DNA from 4 places in the Bradyrhizobium sp. i1.15.2 genome. Region 1 is predicted to be linked to each of the others. Evidence: predicted binding sites of a transcription regulator. Region 1 holds the regulator's gene; each other region holds the start of a gene.
What was found. The regulator LexA, encoded in region 1, represses DNA repair genes until DNA is damaged. The targets are predictions, from matches to a motif close to TGTTCNNNNTGTGTTCNG.

Region 1 (4,210 bases):
CATTGGGCATTTGACGAGGAGTCGGTGTCGCGAAACCCACGGCGGCACCGCCCGCCGGGACCAATTTTGAGAAATTGAGGAACCCGATCACTTTGTGCATTTTTGTACAGAGTTCCGGGAACGGAATACCGCCTTCCGGACTCTTAGAGTCCGTTGGGACTTCTACGGACGGATGCATCATCGTGCTGGGCAAAACCTACCTCACCAAGCAGGCCTCTCTTCTTCTTGAATTCGCCAGGACAACTTCAGATTCGGACCTTTCCGCCAAGCTTGTGAGCAAGGCCGCCGACCTGAAATCCCAGGCCGATCCGCTGCCCGACAAAGACCAGGGAGCCAAGGCGCCCGACGTAACTCCCGGGCAGGCAGGGAGCTGATCGATGCAGCCCGGGGCGCTCGTCGTTCTCGCCTTGCCGTGATTTTCCTTGCCGTGATTTTCGTCGCTTCCATGGCCGCTCTCCTGCCGATTTGTCAGGTTCTTCGCATCATGCCGCGACGCGCTTGATCCTGCCTTCCGGAACAATGTGAAGCGGCGGGATGACTGTGCCCGCTCAGCGGTTTTTGCCTCTGCGCCCGCGCTCGGCTAGAAGACGTGCGGAACATTCGCCCGAACGTGCCGAGCAGGAGTTTTCGCCGTGGCCTTGATGCCGGTTTCCGACGCGCTTGCCGCGGTGCTGGCGGGTGCAGAGCCGCTGCCGGAAGAAATGATTTCCCTCGACGAGGCCCATCATCGCGTGCTCGCGCGTGACCTCGCGGCGCGGCGCACGCAGCCGCCGCAGGCGATGTCGGCGATGGACGGCTACGCGGTGCGCGCGGCCGATGCCGCGACGATCGATTCGGAGCTCACCGTGGTCGGCGAAGTCGCGGCGGGCCGACCGTTCGCCGGGACGATCGGCGCCGGCGAGGCCGTACGGATCTTCACCGGCGGCGTCGTTCCCGGTGGCGCGGACGCCGTCGTGATCCAGGAGGACACGGTCGCAGCCGGCAAGCGGATCATGATCAAGGAAGCCGCGATCGCCGGTCGGCACATCCGCCCCGCCGGCGTCGATTTCCGCGAGGGTGACGTGCTCCTGCGCAAGGGAAGCCGTGTCACCGAGCGCGACCTCGCGCTCGCTGCCGGGATGAATCATCCGCACCTTGTCGTTTTCAGGCGTCCAAAGGTCGCGATTCTCGCCACCGGCGACGAGCTGGTGATGCCAGGCACCACGCCAGGCCACGGCCAGATCGTCTATTCCAACGGCTACGCCCTGCACGCGCTCGCCCGCAGCGAAGGCGCCGAGACGATCGACCTCGGTATTGCCGCCGACACGCTGGAGGCGACCACCGCCGGCATCCGCCGCGCCCGCGAGAGCGGCGCCGACATCCTGATCACGACCGGCGGCGCATCGGTCGGCGACCACGATCTGGTCCAGCAGGCACTGCGGGACGAAGGCATCGCGATGGCGTTCTGGAAGATCGCGATGCGGCCAGGCAAGCCGATGATGCACGGGCGACTCGGCGCAATGGGTGTGATCGGCCTGCCGGGCAATCCCGTGTCGTCCTACGTGTGCGCTTTCCTGTTCATGGTGCCGCTGATTCGCGCCCTGTCGGGCCGTTCAGTGATTCACCATCGCCGCGAACGCGCCGTGCTCGGCCGCGGCGTCGGCGCCAACGACCAGCGCGAGGACTATCTGCGCGCGCATCTGGAGGAGCGTGACGATGGCACACGCGTCGTTCTTCCCGTCAATCATCAGGACTCTTCGCTGCTTGCGAATCTCGCTGCAGCACAGGTACTTCTCGTGCGCGCACCATTCGCGCCGAAGGCCGAAGCCGGCACGGCTTGCGAAGTGTTGCGGCTCCCCGTCTGAGCACCCCGCAACGCGCGTTCCGCGAACTTTGCTCTGTTCACGGTAAATTAAGCAGTTGCGGAACATGTATCGAACATATAGTGTCCGTTCATGATTTGTTTCGAGCATGTAGCGGCTTATTGCCGAATTCTGCGTCTCGGAATCGGACGACATCAACCGGGGGACTTTGGTCGAGATGTTAACGCGCAAACAATACGAGCTTCTGCGGTTCATCAGTGAACGTCTGAAGGAAAGCGGCGTGCCGCCCTCCTTCGACGAGATGAAGGATGCGCTCGATCTGCGCTCGAAGTCGGGCATCCATCGCCTGATCACGGCGCTCGAGGAGCGTGGCTTCATCCGACGCCTGCCCAACCGCGCCCGTGCGATTGAAGTCATCAAGCTGCCGGAGCTCCAGGCAGCCGCCGGCAGCCGCCGCGGCTTCACCCCCAGCGTCATCGAGGGCAATCTCGGCAAGGTGCGTGCGGGCTCCAGCCTGCCCGCGGACGAGGGCGAACGCCCCGTGGCGGTACCGGTGATGGGCCGCATCGCGGCCGGCACGCCGATCGAGGCGTTGCAGACACGCAGCCACACCATCAGCGTACCGCCCGACATGCTCGGCTCGGGCGAACATTACGCGCTGGAAGTGCGCGGTGATTCCATGGTTGATGCCGGCATCCTTGACGGCGACATGGCGCTGATTCAGCGCAACGAGAGCGCCGATACCGGCGACATCGTGGTGGCGCTGATCGACGACGAGGAAGCGACGCTGAAGCGCTTCCGCCGTCGCGGCGCCTCGATCGCGCTCGAGCCCGCCAACGCTGCCTATGAGGTCCGCATCCTGCCGCCCAATCGGGTGAAGATTCAGGGCAAGCTGATCGGGCTTTACCGGAAGTACTGATACCGGACGTACTTGATACCTGGAGAAGTTGGCGCCTCGCGCGCTTCCGATCGGCATCGCCGGTCAGAGATTGGAGCGGATCATCGTCCGCTCCGGCTGGATAGTCTTTCTGGTTCTGCACAGACTATCCGGCCCCTGCTCCGGCGCTGGCTACTCGCGACGCCCAAGAAGCAGCACCGAAACAGCACCGCTTCGCGGCTCGAGTGTGCGAGGAAACAGCGAGCAGCGATCGAGGTCGTTGCACCAGCCGGCAATATTCGCGCATGCGCCTCCCGAATGCATCGCAACTCTCTTTGTTCCTATTGAATTCGGGAAAGATAATGTGATCGCGGCTTGCGGAAACCAGCCGCAGATTTGCCCACAACCGAGCAGAGCTTTCGTGCTTCAACTCTGATAGAGGCCTGCGCCTCGATAAGAGACGTGGGTTGCTATCCCAGCATGAGGAGCACCCGATGTGTGACTACAGCCTGCATGCCGTCGCGTCGCGCCCCGCCGAAGTCGGCGAGACGATCGTCACGACAAATTTCCGCGGCACCTCGACGCGCGGCTTCGCCTCCGCAGCCGATCCGTCTGTTGCCGTCTGCCTGCTGCCGGGAACGGAGCTCGCCTTCGCAGACGACGTCCGCTACGACAATCGCTGGATCTGGACGCGGACCATCAATTCCCGCGTGGGCAAGTTCGGCAAGATCGATCCGCACGTTCCCGACCGCCATCATGACGCGATCGAATTCCCCGACGGCAAATTTGTGCTGGTGACGCAGCTCGTCGAAGGCCAGCGCGCGACCGTGCTGCAACTGCCTGTGACCCAGTCGGTCATCGAGCGCGAGCACAAGGCGCAGATCATCGCCGACAGGCAGCCGACCGTCACGCACCTGCCGATCGGCTGAAACAGCCGCCCTCCGGCTACGAGGTCGGAGGTCAGGATTGAATTGCCATCGCCGGCCGTGGCCGGCGAGATGGTGTGGTTTGCGCCAGCGAATCCGAGCGGACGCACCGACCCGCTGCGTTGCTCCGCACCATCAGATCAATCGTCGGCCTGCAAGTCGGTCTCCGCCGGCGTTGCGTCCTTGATGCGGGGCGCGGTCGCCTTCGGCGCAAGGCTGCCGTCGAAATCACCCTCGCCGGCGCCGACCGGCAACCAGGGGCGGCTCGTGCCTCTCGCCCTCACCGCCTGAACCACAAATCCGTCACCACGCTGCGTCAGCGCCAGTGCGCTCTGGCTGGCGAGCCGCTGCCGATCGACCACCATCGCCGCGCAATCGGGCGGCGCGGGACGCGTCGTCACCACCAGCGCGGCCCGACTGCAATCGTCGGCGAGAGCGTCGACCCGCAGTGCCAGCGCGACCAGCCTCCCGTCGATCAGTGGCGTCACGCAGCCGGATTCGTCACAGGACACGCCATCAGCCAGCGAGGCTCTGCCGGCATCGCGCGGATCGGCGTCGGCAGCGAGCCATTCCTTGAGCAGAAAGCTGTCCTTGCTGGTCCTGAT
Region 2 (4,210 bases), on a different contig from region 1:
AAAATCCTCGTCGCGGGTCTGCATGCCGGCGCGGCCCTTGCCGCCGCGGCGCTGGGCACGGTAGGCCGACAGCGGCACGCGCTTGACGTAGCCGGCGTGCGAGACGGTGACGACCATGTCCTCGCGCTGGATCAGGTCCTCGTCCTCGACCTCGCCTTCCTGCTCGATGATGACGGTGCGGCGCGGGGTCGCGAACTCGGCCTTCACCTCGGCGAGCTCGGACTTGATGATTTCAAGCACGCGGTCGCGCGAGCGCAGGATGTCGAGATAGTCGGCGATTTCGCCGGCGAGCTTGTCGAGTTCCTCGCGGATTTCGTCACGGCCGAGTGCGGTGAGGCGTTGCAGGCGCAAATCGAGAATGGCCCTCGCCTGCTCCATCGACAGCCGGATCGTACCGTTCTCGCTGATGCGGTGGCGCGGATCGTCGATCAGCGTCAGCATGTCCTCGACGTCCCGGGCCGGCCAGTCGCGCGACATCAGGGTGTCGCGGGCGGTGGTCGGGTCGGGCGAGGTCCGGATGACGCGGATCATCTCGTCGATATTGGCGACCGCGATCGCCAGACCGACCAGGATATGGGCGCGATCACGGGCCTTGGCGAGCAGGAACTTGGTGCGCCGCGTGACGACGCGCTCGCGGAAGTCGACGAAGATCGCCAGCAGGTCCTTCAGATGCATGATCCGCGGACGGCCGCTGTCGAGCGCCACCATGTTGACGCCGAAGCTCGTCTGCAGCGGCGTGAACCTGTAGAGCTGATTCAGCACCACATCCGGCACGGCGTCGCGCTTCAGTTCGATGACGACGCGGTAGCCGTCGCGATCCGATTCGTCGCGCAGGTCGCCGATGCCTTCGATCTTCTTTTCCTTGACCAGCTCGGCGATGCGCTCGACCATCGTCGCCTTGTTCACCTGGTAGGGAATTTCGCTGATGATGATCGCCTCGCGCTCCTTGCGGATGGTCTCGATCGCGACCTTGCCGCGCATCATGACCGAGCCGCGCCCGAGGTGATAGGCGGCGCGGATGCCCTGCCGTCCGAGGATGACGCCGCCGGTCGGGAAATCCGGTCCCGGCACGATGTTGATGAGCTCGTCGATGGTGAGCGCGGGGTTGTCGATCAGCGCGACGCAGGCGTCGATGACTTCGCCGAGATTGTGCGGCGGGATGTTGGTCGCCATGCCGACTGCGATGCCGCCGGCGCCGTTGACGAGCAGGTTCGGGAACTTGGCCGGCAAGACCGACGGTTCGGTCTCGTTGTTGTCGTAGTTCGGCTGGAAGTCGACCGTGTCCTTGTCGATGTCGGCCAGCAGAGCCAGCGCCACCTTCGTCAATCGGGCTTCAGTATAACGATAGGCAGCCGGAGGATCGCCGTCGACCGAGCCGAAATTGCCCTGACCGTCGATCAGCGGCACGCGCATGGAGAAGTCCTGCGCCATCCGGACCATGGCGTCGTAGATCGACTGGTCGCCATGCGGATGATATTTACCGATGACGTCACCGACCACGCGGGCGGACTTGACGTACTTCTTGTCCGGCGTGTGCCCCTGCTCGTTCATCGAGTACAGGATGCGCCGATGCACCGGCTTCAGGCCGTCGCGGGCGTCAGGCAGCGCACGCGCCACAATCACGCTCATGGCGTAGTCGAGATAGGACTTCTTCATCTCCTCGAAGATGGAGACGGGGCGAATATCCGAGGGTTGCGCCGGCTGGTCGCCGGGCTTGTCGTCGTCGTCAGCCAAGGGGAAATCCGATGAGGTTTTATCTGGGAATCATATAGCGCATCGAGCCTCTGATAACCACCCTCGCGGGGATCTGGGAAGCGCTTTTTCCGCCTATTTTTCCAACAACTTAAGCCCTTGCGAGCGGTGCCTCGGGCAGCCCCCGCATCGGCCTTGCAAAATCGCCGGTAACACGTGGAAAACCGACCGGCGAGCTTGCCCCGTCAGCGCGTTTGCCAAGCCGCAATCCGAGCTCACCCCAAACATGAAGCGGGCCCGGAAATCCCGAGCCCGTCCTGCCGATTAGTGGGATTTTTTGACACGAGATGAGAAGCGCCGCCCACGCGGCCGGCGCCTCCGCATCGATATGCCTCGTTCTCAGAACGGAATCGCTCAGAACGGGATGTCGTCGTCCATGTCGCTGTTGCGGCCACCGCCGCCGGCGGCAACGGGTCGCCGCGGCGCGCTGCTGACCGGACCGGAGGAGCCGAAATCGCCGCCCGGCTCGTCGCCGAAGCTGCCGCCTCCCCCGCCGCCACTACGGCCGTCCAGCATCGTCAGGGTGGAGTTGAAGCCCTGCAGCACGACTTCGGTCGAGTACTTTTCAACACCGCTCTGGTCGGTCCATTTGCGGGTCTGGAGCGCACCCTCGACGTAAATCTTGGCGCCCTTCTTCAGATACTGTTCGGCGACCTTGCAGAGCCCTTCATTGAAGATCACGACGCGGTGCCACTCGGTCTTTTCCTTGCGCTCGCCGGTCGCCTTGTCGCGCCAGGTCTCCGAGGTGGCGACGCTCAGATTGGCGATCGGCCGCCCGTCCTGGGTGCGGCGGATTTCAGGATCCTTGCCGAGATTTCCAACCAGAATGACCTTGTTGACGCTTCCCGCCATCTCCGCTCTCCGCTCCGAATGCCACTGAATTCAAGAAGGCCGGTCCGCTCCCCGCGCTCCACCGTGCCTGTTGAGGCGACCCTATACGCTCGCCGAACGCTTGCGGACGACGATCAGTCCGTCGCCCCTCCGGTTATCCCCACATATAGCATCGACCTCCGGCATGTTCCAGATTTGTTCTTGGCGAACTTCCGCATCGAATATGTGGCGTCGATCGGCCAATGTACTGCGGGAAGGCACGCGTCGATTGGAACCTTTGTAGGTTCCCAAAAGCGAAGGAAAGAACTTAACATTCAGCAAGTTGTGGGTCCTCGCACGGCCCCGTTCTTGTTGCATTTCGGAGACGGACTTTGCCGCTCCGCAGAGCTACGGTTTCCTCGGACTTAAATCATATGGGCCCTCGTGCCTGATCAACCGCTTCGGGGAAGAAAGAAGCGGACGAACCTGGGGAGACTGGCAATGAATAAGCTTCTTATTGGTGCAATCAGTGCAGTGGCGATGGGCCTGTCGGCTCCCGCGAGCGCGGCGGATCTTGCCGCGCGTCCCTACACCAAGGCTCCGGCGCCGGCGATTGCCACCATCTACGATTGGAGCGGCTTCTACATCGGCATCAACGGCGGCGGTGGCTCGAGCCACACGTGCTGGGACTTCGTCACGCCCGCGACCGGCGTTTTGGTCGGGGAAGGCTGCCATAACGCGGTCGGCGGCACGGTCGGTGGCCAGATCGGCTATCGCTGGCAGTCCACCAATTGGGTGTTCGGCCTCGAAGGCCAAGGCAACTGGGCCGACTTCCGGGGCGACAACGTGAGCACACTTTTCCCCGGCACCGCCCTGGTCACGGGTGATCGCAACCGTTCCCGCATCGACTCTTTCGGGCTCATCACCGGTCAGATCGGTTACGCCTGGAACAACGTGCTGCTTTACGTGAAGGGCGGCGCCGCCGTCGTCGGCGACAAATACGACATCTACGCTGCGGCGGGCACGCCCGGCGCGGGCGCGCTGCTGGCCTCGGCGCGGGAGACTCGCTGGGGTGGCACGGTCGGGGCCGGTCTGGAGTTCGGCTTCGCTCCCAACTGGTCGCTGGGCTTTGAATACGACCACATCTTCCTTGGCGATCGCACGATCGGCTTCACAACGCCCGCGGGTGCGGTTTTCGGCAGCGACCGGATTCGCCAGGACGTCGACATGGGCCTCGTCCGCTTGAACTATCGCTGGGGCGGTCCGGTCATCGCAAAGTACTGATCGCGCTGGAATAGAGCACTTCGAAGGCCGGCCTCGTGCCGGCCTTTTGCTGTGCGGTTCTGCGATATCAATAGGTCAATAGCCGTTCCGTTTTCCGATCGCTGTTGCTTTTCAGTGACACAACTTGCGGCTTCACCGGTGTATGGACGATATCAGTTGGACCACGGCGTCCGATGCTCTTCCGGAACAGGGAGGGACAACAGAAACTGGGACTGGGATTACTGAAGATGAAAAAGATTTGGTTGGCTTCGGCCTGTTTGTTCGCACTCGCTGCCCCGGCTTCGGCCGCTGATCTGGCGGCGCGCCCCTACACCAAGGCTCCGGTGGCCATGGCTTCGGTCTACAACTGGACCGGCTTCTACCT
Region 3 (4,210 bases), on a different contig from region 1:
CAGCGCCAGCACGCCCTGGAAGATCGCCTTGTCGGCGGCGGCGAGCCGCGCGGTCTCCAGGCTGTCGCTATAGCGGCCGAACGCCCCAACCATCTGGATCGCCGTAGAGGCCAGCGCACCCGCGGCCAGCAGGGCCATCAAGGTCAGGAGAAGCGAACTTACCGATTTCTTAAACATTGCCATGGTTGTCGGGGGCCTGGTGTCGGGGGCCTATTCTTCGGGCACCACCTTGCCCCGCGACATGCCAATGTTCCGTTAAGGTTTTAATCGAATGGGCGTGAGTTTCCGGCCCAAGGAGCCCCGGCCCCGGCCATCACGCAACCTTGGTGAAATCCGGCGGGCGGCGTTCCGCGAACGCCGTGAAGGCCTCGCGCGCCTCGGCGGTGCGCAGGCGCAGTCCGAACTGCTCGCCTTCGGCATTCATCTGCGCGACCAGCGCCTCGCCATTGCGCATCAGCTTCTTGGTGGCGGTGAGCGCGCCGGCCGGCTGACGGGCAAGACGCTGCGCCAGCGCGAGCGCCTCGGCATCGAGCTTGTCGAGCGGCACCACGCGGTTGGCGAGCCCCCATTCCAGCGCGGATTTGGCCGGCACCGTCTCGCCCAGCGCGAACATCTCGTAGGCCCGCGCGTAGCCGATGCGCGCCGGCATCAGCAGACTGGAGGCGGCTTCCGGCACCAGCGCAAGGCTGACGAAGGGAGTCGACAATTGCGCGTTGTCGGCGAGTACGACGAGGTCGCAATGCAGCAGCATCGTGGCGCCGACGCCGACGGCGCGGCCCTGCACCGCGGCAACCAAGGGCCGGGTGCAGCGCGCCAGCGACTGGATGAAGCGCACGACGTTGCGGCTTCCTTCCGACTTGCCCGCTGCGACCGCCGCGAATTCGCCGACGTCGTTGCCGGCAGTGAACATGTCGCCTTCGCCGCGGATCAGGATCACGCGGGCCAACGCATCGGACTCGGCGGACTCGATGGCATCGGCAAGCTTGCCGTACATCGCATCCGTCAGCGCGTTCTTCTTGTCGGGTCGCGCCAGCGTGAGCGTAAGAATTCCGCCGTCGTTCTCGATCCGGACGTGCTCGGTCATGGGTCTCTCCTCTATTCCTCTGGATCTCTCAAAGGCTCTGTTGGAAGTTCTCTTGGAAACTTGTCCTGAATGCTGGTCAGCCAGCGCGCGATGGTATCGATCTCCGCACTGGTGAATCCGTCCGTCAAGGCAGCGTTGACCTGTGCCGCGTTGGCCTTTGCCTGTGCGAGCGCTGCACGGCCCTTCGGCGTCAGCCAGATACGCCAGGCGCGCCCGTCCTCGCGATCGGCCCGTCGCTCGATCAATCTTGCAGCCGCCGTGCGATCGACGAGGCCGGAGATGCCGGCCGGCCCCAGATCGAGCGCCGTGCCCGCCTCGCCCATCAGGACGCCGTCCCGCTTGCCGAGGATGAACAGGAGTCCTGCCTGCGCCGGCGTGACCTCGGTCGAAGGCTGCGTCGCCATCCAGCGCTGCAAGCGCCGCTGCGCAACGCTCAACAGGTAGATCAGCCGATGATGCCCCGCGCCGGCTGCTTTATTTCGCATGCGAAATAGATAGTCGAAGCGGTTCAGATTGTCAAAGAGCGGCGGCTAGGTCGATGTGCCGCGGCAGTCGTCGAGGAACAGGGCCGCACCGGCGCACCAGGACCTCAGCCACCAATCGCAATTAGTCGCCGCCGCCCCGCTTGACGGTCGCTTCTTTTTGTGTTCCCTGTTCGTTCTATTCAATCATAGATTGTCCCGGAGGTCTTTCGTGATGAACAGTGTGCGTGGCGAGAACCAGCCGACCCAGCTCGTAATTCATAATGACGATGATACGCCGGACCAATTCGTGATGGATCTGCTTCGGCAGGTCTTCGGCAAATCAGACCGTGAAGCGACCGCGCTGATCACCCAGATCGAGCAGAAGGAAAAGGCGGTTTGCGGACCTTACCCTCAATCCGTCGCCGAAGCCCTTTTCAAATCTGCGCAACAATCCATCGGCCTGGCCGGCCATCGACTGCAGGTCACGCTTGAGGCGGTCAAAACTCCTTGCGAACTCTGCGGGAAGCCTGAGGGACAGATGGACGTGCGTATCGGCGACCGCACGGTCTGGCTGTGCAGCGACTGCATGCGTGCGGCGGATGAGCCCTCGAACGAACAAGAGGAAGATTTCGACTTTGCTTGCGACGTTCTCGATTGGCACCTTGCCAGCACCGCGCGCAGCAAACTCGTGACCACGATCCGCCAATTTCCCGGCCACATGCGGGTCGATCTCCAGGCCGCAGTCGACCGGCTCTTCGGCAAGGCCATCCGGCTGGTGGGATTGAACGAGGAGCAGCGCTACGAAACGCTGTCGATTCCACGGCTGCTCAAGGAGGGCCGCTATGCGATCGCGATTGCCCCGCTGCAATATTCCGACGTCGACGTAGGCGAGAAGAGCCCGGTCAAGTGTCTGGATAACGGACTATGGCTGTGTGAGCAGGATCATCTCCGCTATGCGGTTTTGCTCTGCGCACACCGCGAATACAGTCGCGAGCCCGAATTCGAATCGAGATCCTGGTGCCTTCAGGTTCCGCAGGCGCGGCTCTGGTCCAGCAATGCTTCAGTGAATTGGAAGAAGCCGTACAGGCTGCGCGGACCTATCGCGGCAAGATCCTGTCGCTCGATGCGGACTCCGACTATCGCGGTCGCTCGCGCGGCATCACGGTGCATCGCTTGCCGCAGGTGTCGCGCGACGAGGTGATCCTGCCGGAGCAGACCCTGCGGCTGCTCGATCGCAACGTTCTGACCTTCGTCAACACCCGAGACCAATTGCGCCGGTTGGGCCAATCGACCCGCAAAGGCATCTTGCTGTACGGCCCGCCGGGCACCGGCAAGACCCACACGATCCGCTATCTCGCAACGCATTTGCCCGGGCATACGACGCTGATCATCACGGCCGAACAGATCGGTCTGCTCGGCGCCTATATGAGCCTGGCACGGCTGCTCCAGCCGTCGATGGTGGTGATCGAGGATGTCGATCTCATCGCCCGTGACCGCGATGACATGGGGCCGTGTGAGGAATCCATGCTGAACAAGCTGCTCAACGAGATGGACGGGCTGAAGGAAGATGCCGACATCCTGTTCGTCCTGACCACCAACCGGCCGGAGGACCTCGAAGGTGCTCTCGCGGGTCGCCCCGGCCGCATCGACCAAGCCATCGAAGTGCCGCTACCCAACGAGACCGGCCGCGGCAAGCTGGTCCGGCTCTACGGCAAGGGACTGCCGCTCGACGAGGCGGTCATCGCAGAGGCTGCCCGGCGTAGCGACGGCACGAGTTGCGCCTTCATCAAGGAGCTGATGCGGCGGCTGGCGCAAGGAAGCATTGCGCGGGACGGCGGCAACACCGTGGTCTCCGCCGATATCGACGAAGCCCTCGACGACATGCTGTTCTCCGGCGGCCGGCTTAACGCGCAGCTGCTCGGCGGCGCGCAGGCAATGGCCACCGGGTGACGCTTCCTCCGACGTGGCGCGCCTGTTACGGCGCGCAGGTGAAGCTCGACGCCTCCGTCACCGGACCGCTCTTGTAGTGCGGCCAGGCCGGCCAGCGGCACAGCGGCAGCGCGCGAAGCGTCGCAAACGACGGCGCCTCGACCTTCTGCTCGGCGACTTCCAAATCGCCGGGCGCCTTGCCCTTTTCGACCCAGTCGACCAGCGCGCTCAGCATGTCGACATTGGCCGGCGCGCCGGAGCCGACATGGTCGACGCCGGGCGCGGCGTAGAGCCGCGCGAACTCGGCCGTCTCGGCCTTGCCGAGCTTGCGTTCGACGTTCTCGAAATAGCGGATGCCGGCATAAGGGCTCTGCGCATAGTCCGCCATATGTTCGAGCATGATCAGCCGGCCACCGCGAGCGCGGAAGCGGCTGAGATCGGGGTCGGTGGAATCCATCAGACTGGAGACCTCGAGCAGCCGCGCCTTGTGCTGTTCCGGCTTATACGTCGTCACGTCGAGCTTGGGATCGCGCGCGAACACATATTGGATGCCGCCGGCTCCGTAGATCCAGGCGATGCCGTTATTGGGCGCGGGTGGCTGCGCCGGGGGCGCCGTGCCGAGCCACCACGCGACCCAGCCGCCGGTCGGGCCAACCGCCGGCGTGTCCTCGCCCGACACGCCCCAGCCCGGATAGTCGTCGAGGCCATTGGCAAGCGCGAACGGGAATTTGTA
Region 4 (4,210 bases), on a different contig from region 1:
AGCGAAACCCATCACTGCATTCCGTTCTAAGGATGGAAAGTGCGATGGGTTTCGCTTCGCTCTACCCATCCTACAGCCTACGGCAGACGATTTTATTTATCTAAGGCCCACGGTCCCCAGACCATTCGGCGCTCGATCGCAATCACGAGGTCGGCAAAGCCCGCCCGTTGAATGGCGCCGGCGATGGACGAGTCAGTCGTGATAACGAGCCGTGTCATGCTCGCAGCCTCAAGGTTTCGTCAAACATGGCCGTAACGCCACAGCCGATCATTGGTCAGATGCGTGCCGCCCCACCAGCGGTCGATCGGATTGTGGCGACTGAAATCCTCCTGGTGGGCCAGGACAGCCTCCCCGAACTCCGTCAGTGACAGTCGGCTGCGTACATATGCGGCGTGGCGATCCCTGTGATTCTCGCGATCGATTGTCCGCAGTTCGTCGTCCAATCCGGCCACTGCGGGCCTGGGGCCGAGCGCGAGCCCGTCGAGCAACCGACCCAACTCAGTCTCTCCAAACACGAACGTGCGCCGATGCGAGCGCAGGTGAAACAACGAACCCGTGTTCGCAAACCCTCTGGCAAGCATCTCCAAGAACCGCATCTCGGTCGCACCGAGTCCGGTCGAAGGCGACGGGAGTTCTGCCAAGAGATCGAGCAAGGCCGGGCGCAGCATCAGCAATGCACTGAGATCCTGGTGAAGGAGATCGACGCACGCCTCAGGGGTCATCGCGCGGTAGGCCGACCACGCCAACCGGGCAGTCTCGAATTCCTGGGCCCTAATAGGCACGACATGAATGTGCGGCTCGGATGCAGCGAGATCCTCACCGTGTGCTGTCGTCAGCTCGGATGAGACGAGTCGAAGTCTAAGCTTTGGCACCAGCGAGGAGCAGGAGCTGAGGTGGTCCAGCAGGCAGACGAGCTGCAATTGATCCCGGGGAGCTGGATCGAACCAAAGTTCAACCACGTCATATTGCTCGCAGAAGTCCGCAAGGGACAAGTCTTTGCGGTCCTTGATGCTCTTGGGCCACCGGATGGCCCAATCAGACCAATGATCACCGGGCCCGAGATTCGCCGAACGCGCCGCGAAATAGGCTACGAGCTTCTCGGGCGAGGGCAGAGGTCCCCACTCAAAGTGAAACGAGGATGAGATGACAAGCTCCGCCAACCCCGATCGTGCGAGCTCGCTTCCGGACGAACTGGTCAAGATCAGACGCTTCATCGCGCCCCCCGAGCACGACCAAACCCAAACGAAACAGGCGCCGAAGACGTCGGCAACTCAACGTCCTCAGCGCCCGCTCCTCGCGAAAAACTTTACTGTTGAAGCTTACTCGTCGCCCGGCTCCTCGCCGTCGGCGTCACGCTCGGGGCTGCCGGCGAGAATCTGTTCGGCGATCAGGCCGGAGTTCTGGCGGATCGAGGTCTCGATCTTGGCGGTGATGTCGGGGTTGGCCTTCAGAAACGCCTTCGAATTCTCGCGACCCTGGCCAAGACGCTGGCTGTCATAGGAGAACCATGCGCCGGATTTCTCGACGATGCCGGCCTTGACGCCGAGATCGAGGATCTCGCCCATCTTGGAAACGCCCTCGCCGTACATGATGTCGAACTCGACCTGCTTGAACGGCGGCGCCAGCTTGTTCTTGACGACCTTGACGCGGGTGGTGTTGCCGACCACTTCGTCGCGCTCCTTGATCGCGCCGATGCGGCGGATGTCGAGGCGAACCGAGGCATAGAATTTCAGGGCGTTGCCGCCGGTGGTGGTTTCCGGCGAGCCGTACATCACACCGATCTTCATGCGGATCTGGTTGATGAAGATCACCATGGTATTGGACTTGTTGATGGACGCCGTCAGCTTGCGCAGCGCCTGGCTCATCAGACGAGCCTGCAGACCCGGCAGAGCATCGCCCATCTCGCCCTCGAGCTCGGCCTTCGGCACCAGGGCCGCGACCGAATCGATCACCAGCACGTCGACCGCGCCGGAGCGCACCAGCGTGTCGCAGATTTCCAGCGCCTGCTCGCCGGTGTCCGGCTGCGAGATCAGGAGCTCGTCGATATTGACACCCAGCTTGCGCGCATAGACCGGGTCGAGCGCGTGCTCGGCGTCGATGAAGGCGCAGATGCCGCCCTTCTTCTGCCCTTCCGCCACCGTGTGCAGCGCCAGCGTGGTCTTGCCCGAGGATTCCGGCCCGTAGATCTCCACGACGCGCCCCTTCGGCAGGCCCCCGATCCCGAGCGCGATATCGAGCCCCAACGAGCCCGAAGAGACCGCCTCGACATCCATCGAGCGGTCGTTCTTGCCGAGCTTCATCACCGAGCCCTTGCCGAACTGCCGCTCGATCTGGGAGAGCGCGGCGGCCAGAGCTTTACTCTTGTCCATGGAAGATCCTTCGACGATACGCAGGGCAGTGGTGGACATTGGGTCGTGCTCCTTATGGCGAGGATTCGCTAGAGGGACAAACGGCTGGCGGGGCGGCGCGGCGATAAAATCAATGTACTCTATTTGTTCTAGGTTCGCAATATGTTCTTTTGCGGATTTTGGTGCTGGCCTGACGCGCATCAAAGACGGATGCCCTGCGCGCCGTCAGAATTCCGTAATCCTGCGGCACCGAACCTTTTCGCGGTCTGCGGCCTTCTCTGGGATGGGACTCTTGCATGGGAGTCTTGCATCGGACTCTTGGACGGGACCGCAACTCTGGGGACCTCAGTCATGACGAATAACACGCATCACGATACGAACCGGCGCAATCCGCTGCTGGAGGCGGCGCGGGAGGAGATGATCAAGTTCGAGCGCAAGGAGAATGAGTTCCGCAAGAAGGATCGCGAAGAGCGTGCCGCCGAGCTCCATTTGCCGCTGGACGCGATCAAGGTTCATTAGGCCGCGAGGACGAGCGCTTAGGAGCTGACCGAGACCCGCTTGCCGACTCGGCAGGCGTCGGTGTTTGCCAGCGGCAACGCGCTGGCGACGATCCCGGAGCAGCGCCCTTTGATCTCAGGGAATCGGCACGGGAATCGGGATTCGGACGGCCATGGAGGCGAGTCCGTGCCCATATGGTATCTAAATACTACCAGTAAGCCATTGATGGCACGACGGAATTTGTGGGCGGGCTACTGTGCATGGGGTTGTTTTCGCGTTTTTGAAAGGCGCGCATGGGCCTTTCCACCCCGGAGCCGTCTCCCGGCACCCAACCCCGCCTACAGCAGAACCAGCAATCCGATGCCGATCACCAGCACTACGAAGCCAGCCGCCGTCGCGGCGGCGAATGACCGCTCTACGTTGTCCATGATGCCACCCCGTTGCCGGTGCGCCACGTTTCCCCCATGGCAGCACCGTCGCTGCGAAATCTCGCCTGCGGTTGTGTCCTGAGTTGTGCGAACGGATGTCGAAATTGGGACCGGTGCGGGGCCAGTCTGCGGCCCCCGAGCTCCGGCTTTCGCTGTCATCGCCGGGCCTTGTCAGGCTGTCGTAAGCTGAGCCGGCTAGAGTCGCCTGGCTATGGTGTTGCAGCCCAGCACCTCAGCCTCCAATAACCTTCTCCCCGCTTGGCTCTTCCAAGCGGGGTTTTTTCATGCTGATTTTCATGCCGGCCGGCCGGTTTGCGAGCCGCCCTCCTCCTGCGTCAGGCGCAGCGAGAAGGCGCGGATCGCCGGCGCTGCGAGCAGCACGATCGGCAGCATCGCCGCCCATGCGATCAGCCACGACACCAGCCAGTGCGCCAGGAAGTCCAGCGCGTTCCCTGCGGGAAGGCTGGCGATGCCCGCGGCGATCAGCGAGGTCAGTCCGGACTGGATGATTCCGAACACGAAATGAGAATAGCGGCGGGGAATGCCCGGCATGACGCGCCCATGTTGCTGACCGTCATCGGGCCAAGCAAGGCACATGCCGCCGCGTTCGGGAAGGCGCCCTGACCCATCCCAGGAACTCTGTTCTTGGCCGGAGAACCACGGAGAGGCCTCGCGCCGCCGCTGGGCGGCAGCGCGTGCGTTTGCGGGATAGCCATGCGCTATCCGGGGCTTACCGACAGATTTGGCTTTCCCTGGAATATTATGCCGCCCGGCATGTTCTCAGGGTTGGGAGTGAATCGTGGGAGAAGGCCATGAATCACAGGGGCATCGAGTTCACCGTCGCCAAGACGGCACTTCCCGGCATCTGGCAGTGGCAGTTCCGGATCGGCGAGCAGATCAAGACCGGCAGGACCGAGACCAAGATCGATCTGTTGG

Region 2: a site for LexA is predicted at 2,769-2,786, ahead of ABIB80_RS28070 (single-stranded DNA-binding protein). Genes of this name have one in related genera too.
Region 3: a site for LexA is predicted at 1,730-1,747, ahead of ABIB80_RS01585 (ATP-dependent Clp protease adaptor ClpS). Genes of this name have one in related genera too.
Region 4: a site for LexA is predicted at 2,483-2,500, ahead of recA (recombinase RecA). Genes of this name have one in related genera too.

The regions. Positions count from the first base shown of each region.
Region 1 is NZ_JBEPRQ010000017.1:24,959-29,168, forward strand. It holds gene ABIB80_RS25900 (HAD family hydrolase) at 1-14, shown strand, start outside; gene ABIB80_RS25905 (hypothetical protein) at 183-374, shown strand; gene ABIB80_RS25910 (molybdopterin molybdotransferase MoeA) at 633-1,844, shown strand; gene lexA (transcriptional repressor LexA) at 2,020-2,721, shown strand; gene ABIB80_RS25920 (hypothetical protein) at 3,174-3,608, shown strand; partial or broken gene ABIB80_RS25925 (ComEC/Rec2 family competence protein) at 3,746-4,210, opposite strand, start outside.
Region 2 is NZ_JBEPRQ010000020.1:45,315-49,524, forward strand. It holds gene gyrA (DNA gyrase subunit A) at 1-1,734, opposite strand, end outside; gene ABIB80_RS28070 (single-stranded DNA-binding protein) at 2,107-2,604, opposite strand; gene ABIB80_RS28075 (outer membrane protein) at 3,064-3,846, shown strand; gene ABIB80_RS28080 (outer membrane protein) at 4,074-4,210, shown strand, end outside.
Region 3 is NZ_JBEPRQ010000001.1:319,626-323,835, forward strand. It holds gene ABIB80_RS01570 (methyl-accepting chemotaxis protein) at 1-183, opposite strand, end outside; gene ABIB80_RS01575 (enoyl-CoA hydratase) at 314-1,084, opposite strand; gene ABIB80_RS01580 (MarR family winged helix-turn-helix transcriptional regulator) at 1,096-1,569, opposite strand; gene ABIB80_RS01585 (ATP-dependent Clp protease adaptor ClpS) at 1,790-2,749, shown strand; gene ABIB80_RS01590 (AAA family ATPase) at 2,731-3,498, shown strand; gene ABIB80_RS01595 (tannase/feruloyl esterase family alpha/beta hydrolase) at 3,524-4,210, opposite strand, start outside.
Region 4 is NZ_JBEPRQ010000008.1:171,416-175,625, reverse strand. It holds gene ABIB80_RS17410 (hypothetical protein) at 240-1,214, opposite strand; gene recA (recombinase RecA) at 1,320-2,408, opposite strand; gene ABIB80_RS17400 (hypothetical protein) at 2,700-2,867, shown strand; gene ABIB80_RS17395 (DUF2798 domain-containing protein) at 3,569-3,826, opposite strand; gene ABIB80_RS17390 (hypothetical protein) at 4,087-4,210, shown strand, end outside.